Regions from separate parts of the Bacteroides stercoris ATCC 43183 genome, predicted to be linked through region 1. Evidence: riboswitches for the same ligand, from Rfam matches in the RefSeq annotation. Region 1 holds a riboswitch; the other holds the start of a gene.

What was found. Region 1 has a riboswitch for thiamine pyrophosphate ahead of thiS (sulfur carrier protein ThiS). Riboswitches for the same ligand answer to the same signal wherever they lie in the genome.
Region 2: another riboswitch for thiamine pyrophosphate. It lies ahead of NQ565_RS01190 (TonB-dependent receptor); the one in region 1 lies ahead of thiS (sulfur carrier protein ThiS).

The regions. Positions count from the first base shown of each region.
Region 1 covers NZ_CP102262.1:2,845,438-2,848,825, reverse strand. Annotated here, with positions in the region: gene thiC (phosphomethylpyrimidine synthase ThiC) at 1-412, opposite strand, end outside; gene NQ565_RS11750 (thiazole synthase) at 435-1,211, opposite strand; gene NQ565_RS11745 (thiamine phosphate synthase) at 1,232-1,885, opposite strand; gene thiS (sulfur carrier protein ThiS) at 1,889-2,086, opposite strand; TPP riboswitch at 2,153-2,243, opposite strand; gene fabD (ACP S-malonyltransferase) at 2,552-3,388, opposite strand, start outside.
Region 2 covers NZ_CP102262.1:314,384-317,771, forward strand. Annotated here, with positions in the region: gene NQ565_RS01180 (hypothetical protein) at 1-98, shown strand, start outside; gene NQ565_RS01185 (mechanosensitive ion channel family protein) at 295-1,146, opposite strand; TPP riboswitch at 1,270-1,365, shown strand; gene NQ565_RS01190 (TonB-dependent receptor) at 1,402-3,388, shown strand, end outside.

The DNA.
Region 1 (3,388 bases):
TGATGCCTTGCTTGGCGTAATACATCTGCGTGCAGCATTTGCCCTGTTTGGCACGATAGGGTAGTGAGATATGTTCAAAGCGCAGGTGGTCGAGCGACTTGTCGTCACGGCGCATGCGGCCGTATTCCGAGGTAATCTCCGGCAGTTGCTCCACATCGTTGCGGTGCAGAATCCAGGGCTCGCGCAGACGGGGCAGCCCTTTCTTAAGGTCGATTTCTATATCGGGGTCGCTGAACGGACCGCTGGTATCATAAATGTAAATGTCCGGATTGGGAGTAATGACTTTTTCTTCGCCTGCAAAGGTTGTACTGGGCACTTGCTCTACTTTGCGCATACCTACGCGAAGTTCCGGATAGATTGTTCCCGGCAGATATACTTTCTCCGAGCGGGGATATTTTATTCTTGATTTCATAGCTTATATTATATAATGTGTGTCATTCATCGAGAAATGCAGTGAGAGGCGAACTGGCTTCCGCCACAAAATTGTCGGCTTGCAGTCCCAATCCGGCTTCATAGGCCATGCGTCCGGCTTCTACGGCTTGCTTGAAGGCTTCGGCCATAGTTACGGGATTGTCCGCTACGGCAATGGCAGTGTTGACCAGGCAGGCGGAAGCGCCCATTTCCATTGCTTCGGCGGCATGGCTGGGAGCACCGATACCGGCATCTACTACCACCGGAACGTTTGCCTGCTCGATGATAATCCGAAGGAAGTCACGGGTCTGTAATCCTTTATTCGTGCCGATAGGCGCACCCAGTGGCATGACGGTAGCGGCTCCGGCTTCTTCCAGACGTTTGCAAAGCGTGGGGTCTGCCTGGCAATAAGGGAGGACTATGAAACCCAGTTTCACCAGCTCTTCCGTAGCTTTCAAGGTTTCGATGGAGTCGGGAAGAAGGTAACGCGGGTCGGGGTGGATTTCCAGTTTCAGCCAGTTCGTTCCGAATGCTTCGCGTGCCATTTGCGCGGCAAATACGGCTTCTTCGGCAGTGCGCACACCGGAAGTATTGGGTAGAAGCTGGATATGCGGATGACGGATATGTTTCAGCATATCGTCTTCTTCATTATCCAGTTCTATACGCTTCATGGCTACTGTTACCATTTCCGTACCGGATGCCAGAATGGACTGTTCCATGATTTCATTGGAATTGAATTTTCCCGTTCCCAAAAACAGACGGGAGTTGAATTCGCGTCCCGCAATGATTAATTTCTCCATATCTTTTTTTATTTGTTATTTCAGTAATTGGCTGTTTGGTTGATTTTGCCTGCCTGATTGGTTTCCGTAAGAATCCTTTGCATCTCTTCCACCGGATTATCCGCCCGCAGCACCGTGCCCGAAAGGGCGATGCCCGTAACGCCTGTCTGCATGACAGACGGAATATCGGCAAAAGTAATCCCGCCGATAGCGATGATAGGCAGGTTGATATTATCCGCCCGCATTTGACGGATAATTTCTTTATATCCTTCCAAACCCAGAATAGGGCTGAGTTTCTGCTTGGTGGTGGTATATCTGAACGGTCCGCAGCCGATGTAATTTACTCCGTCGAGCCAATGTTTCTTTACGTCTTCGTACGTGTTGGCTGTACCGCCTATGATATATTCCTCTCCGAGTATGCGTCGCGCTTCGGCAACGGGCATATCGTTCTTGCCGAGATGCACGCCATCCGCCCGGATTTCCTTTACCAGTTCCACGTGGTCGTCGATGATGAATATGGCGCCATAATCGTTGCAGAGCTTTCGAACTTCCGCGGCTACGGGCAGTATTTCGTTTTCCGCCGCATCTTTCATGCGCAGCTGTATCCAGCGGCAACCGCCTTCCAAAGCCATGCGGGCGGAGTCGAGGTAAGAATACCTTTCGGTATAATGTGTAATGAACTGAACCTTTTCCATAGCCTATCCGCCGCAGGCAGCTTTTATTATTACGATGGATATTCCTTCGGACAGAGCATAATCCGCCCATTCCGTACGTGGAATCATACGGTTATTGGCAGCAACGGCCACGCCCTGCGCCGGTAAGGAAAGCTCGGTTGTGAGTTGTAAGAGGGTAACGGCATCGGTTTCCACTTCCTTGTTGTTGATTGATACTTTCATGTTTCTGTTTCTATTAAATAAAACAATGGAAGTAAATACAAAGAAGTACCGTTAAGGTAAGTTCTAAGAAGAAAAATATCCAATTCCTACGGCAGTACTAACTGCATCAGGTTCGAGGGTATAATCTCAGCCCGTCGGGGCACCCCTTTGTCTTTACGGTGGCAAAGGTAAGGGAAAATAGGAGATAAAAAAGAAAAGGAGAGGATTTTTTCTTAAAGGGGAGCAATAATGAACAATAATATTGAATAAGGAATAAAAAAGATGAGGGTATGCCAAAACTAAACTTCGCTTGCTGTTTGTTTCTTTTTAAGCACCGGATTACACGGGTTTCACAGAAATACAAATTGCACGGAAAACACAGATTCCTTTATTCTTTGTTCCGTGAATTCTGTGTAATCCGTGCCTAAAAGAGGTGTATTTTGACACTCTCATCAGAGGTAATTCTAAAAAGAATTTTTTTATGAATTATGCAATGCCGTGAGCTGTTACACCGCCGTCAATCTTCTTGATAAGTCCTTGCAATACTGCACCCGGACCGCATTCCGTGAAGTCGGCAGCACCGTCGGCAACCATATTCTTGACTGTTTGAGTCCAGCGTACAGAAGCTGTCAATTGTGCAACAAGATTTTTCTTGATTTCAGCAGGGTCGGTATGAGGAAGGGCATCCACATTCTGATATACAGGGCACTTCGGAGTGTAGAACTCGGTTGCGTTGATAGCCGCTTCCAGTTCAACTTTGGCAGGGTTCATCAACGGAGAGTGGAAAGCACCGCCTACTTTCAAAGGCAAAGCACGTTTCGCTCCGGCAGCTTTCATCAGTTCGCAAGCTTTGTTGATGCCTTCGATAGAACCGGAAATAACGATTTGTCCCGGACAGTTGTAGTTAGCAGCTACGCAAACTTCACCTTCGGCACTAACCTGTGCGCAGATTTCTTCCACTTTTTCATCCGGCAAAGCGATAATGGCAGCCATTGTAGAAGGCTGTGCTTCACAGGCTTTCTGCATAGCCATGGCACGGGCATAAACCAGCTTCAAGCCGTCTTCAAAGCTTAACGCACCGGCAGCAACCAATGCGGAGAACTCACCGAGTGAGTGGCCGGCGGTCATTTCGGGTTTAAAGTCGTCGCCCATGCAGAGTGCGGAGATTACGGAGTGAAGGAATACGGCAGGCTGTGTTACTTTGGTCTGGCGCAAATCTTCGTCTGTACCGTTGAACATGATATCTGTAATACGATATCCGAGGATATCATTTGCTTTTTCAAAAAGTTCTTTGGCCAAAGCCGAATTTTCGTACAGGTCTTT
Region 2 (3,388 bases), 1.5 Mb from region 1:
CTGACTTGAACAAACGAAGGGAAATAAACCGTTTGCTTAATCTTGAGCAAAATATTTGTGAAGAAGTAGAAGAAGAACTCGGAGTGTACGAAATGTAAAACAATGTATACATATCAGTGAGGCTATATCCAAACTAAAATTCGCCTATTATTTGTTTCTTTCCGAGCACGGGATTACACGGAAAACACAGATTTTTCTTCATTCTTTTTCCGTGAAATCCGTGTAATTCCGTGCCTAAAAGAAATCATCAGATGTATTTTGACCTCAATATTCTTTCAACATTCGACTTTCCTATCAATCCTTTGCCTGATGCACTGTCAGTTGCGGGAACGGGAAACCGATTCCTTCTTCGTTGAATACAGTATAAATAGTCTTGTTCATATCAAAATAAACTCCCCAATAATCGCTGCTCTTCACCCAAACACGGATAACAATATTTACACTGCTGGCATCCAAAGCATGAAGGGCGACAAAAGGCGCCGGAGCATTCAGAATACGACTGTCGGCAGCAAGTATACGGCGTACGGTACTTTCCACCTTATCGTAATTCTCGCCATATTCCACTCCAATAACCCAGTCTACGCGACGGGTATCCTCACGACTGTAATTAGTCACAGTACCGCTACTCAAAGCACCGTTAGGAATATAAATCACCTTATTATCAGCCGTAGTAAGAATAGTATGGAATATCTGAATCTCGCGCACCGTACCGGACACACCCTGGCTTTCAATCCAATCACCTACCTTAAACGGGCGAAACAGCAAGACGATAAGTCCGCCGGCAAAATTCTGCAAATTTCCGGATAACGCCATACCCACCGCTACACCGGCAGATGCCAACAAAGCTGCAAATGAAGTTGTTTCAACTCCCAACTTGCCGATAACGGCAATAATTAACAGAATTGTCAGTAGAATATTCACCAGACTCTTGACGAAACTTTGGATACCCGCATCAATGTGCCGCTTCATCAGTAGTTTAGACACAAGTTTTTTAATGAAAGAAATAAGGAAACGCCCAACCACAAAGATTATAACTGCCCCTATAATACGACCGCCGGCTCCTACCCCCCAATCAATCAGTTGCTGCATAAAAATCTGAAGCTTGCTGAATCCCTCTTCAGAAGCCTGGGCGACAAACGCCGCCATTAATAAAGATGATAACATAATGATTATAGTTTAATGGATTAATGAATACAAAATTAACAAATAAATCCATTTTTCGTTCACATTATTTGTACCTTTCGACCAAAAGAAATACTTTTGCCTCTGATTTCAATTAAGGGGTGCCCTAATATTACGGGCTGAGATCATACCCATTGACCTGATTCGGGTAGTGCCGACGTAGGGAAAAGAAGAAAAGTTCCCCTTTTCTGTAGTAATCTTTAATAATTCAAATTGCAAATGAAAAAGTATGCAATGACAGCATGCCTGTTTATGGCAGCGCTGAATGTCTGCGCACAGACAAAGGAAAAAGACAGTTTGCGGGTAATAGACTTACAAGAAGTAGAGATTATCTCTACACGCGCCACAGGAACCACTCCGGTGGCATTTACCAACATCAACAAAGAACAGCTTAAAAAACAGAACTTCGGACAAGACTTGCCGTATCTGTTGAGTATGACTCCCTCTGCCATCACTACCAGTGATGCCGGAGCGGGTATCGGGTATACCACATTGAGAGTACGCGGTACGGACGGAACACGCATCAACGTCACCGCCAATGGTATTCCTATCAATGATGCCGAAAGCCACAATGTATTTTGGGTAAACCTGCCGGATTTCGCATCGTCCGTCAAAGACATGCAAATCCAGCGTGGTGCAGGAACTTCCACCAACGGTGCAGGAGCTTTCGGAGCCAGTATCAACATGCAGACCGGAGACTTCTCACTGAAACCGTATGCCGAGCTGAACGGTTCGTACGGGTCGTTCAATACACACAAAGAAACGGTAAAAGCAGGAACAGGACTTATCAACGGCCATTGGTCTTTCGACGCCCGCCTATCCAATATCAGTTCGGACGGGTACATCGACCGCGCATCGGTCGGACTGAATTCTTACTACCTGCAGGGCGGATATTACAGCGACAACACTTCTATCAAGTTAATAACATTTGGCGGCAAAGAGCGTACCTACCATGCCTGGAATTATGCCAGTAAAGAAGAAATGGAGAAATACGGCCGCCGTTACAACTCTTGCGGATATATGTACACCGACGACAACGGCACCGACCATTTCTATGAAGACCAAACGGACAACTACGTACAAAAGAACTACCAATTGCTTTTCAACCACAGCTTCACTTCCGCCTGGAATGTAAACGTAGGTTTGCACTACACCAAAGGAGATGGCTACTATCAAGAATACAAAGGCGGACGCAAACTGGTGGAATATGGCCTGTTGCCATACGAACATGACGGTGAAACCGTAAGCAAAAGCGACCTTATCCGTAAAAAAGCGATGGACAACTGGTTCGGCGGCGGCATCTTCTCCGTAAATCATAAGGGCAACCGCCTTCATACATCCCTCGGCGGCGGACTGAACCGCTATGACGGCGACCACTTCGGCAAAGTGTTGTGGGTGAAAAACTACATCGGCAACCTCGACCCAGACAAAGACTACTACCGCAACAATGCCACAAAGAACGACGGTAACCTCTATCTGAAAGCCAACTATGAGTTATGCAGCGGGGTCAATGCCTATGCAGATTTGCAATACCGCCACATCTCTTATAAAATGTACGGACAGAACGACAAGTGGAACAGCGTTACCAATGACGGTCTGCAACAACTTGCCATTCACGAGAAGTTCGACTTCTTCAACCCCAAAGCCGGGCTGTCATGGCAAATCAACCGCAACAACCGGATATACGGTTCGTTCAGCGTAGCCCACAAAGAACCGACACGCAACAACTATACGGACGGCAAGTTTACCGAACACCCCAAAGCAGAGCGTCTGTTCGACTACGAGCTGGGATACACCTTTGCCAATTCCTGGCTGACTTTCGGCGCCAATCTATACTACATGGACTACAAAGATCAGCTGGTGCTGACCGGTGAACTGAACGAAATCGGTGAAGCCGTAGCCGCCAACGTACCCGACAGCTACCGTATGGGTATCGAACTAATGGCAGGTTTAAAGCTGCCTTGCGGTTTCCAATGGGACATCAACGCCACGCTAAGCCGCAACCGTGTAGAAAACTTTACCGAAACACTTTATGAAGACGAAGACCCTACCGGCGACACATGGAGCACTTATCTGGGCGATACCCACATTGCTTTCTCTCCCGACTTTCTGCTGAACAACCGTTTCGGATATATCTACAAGGGCTTTGAAGCATCTTTACAATCGCAATACGTCAGCAAACAGTACATGAGCAACCTGAATTGCA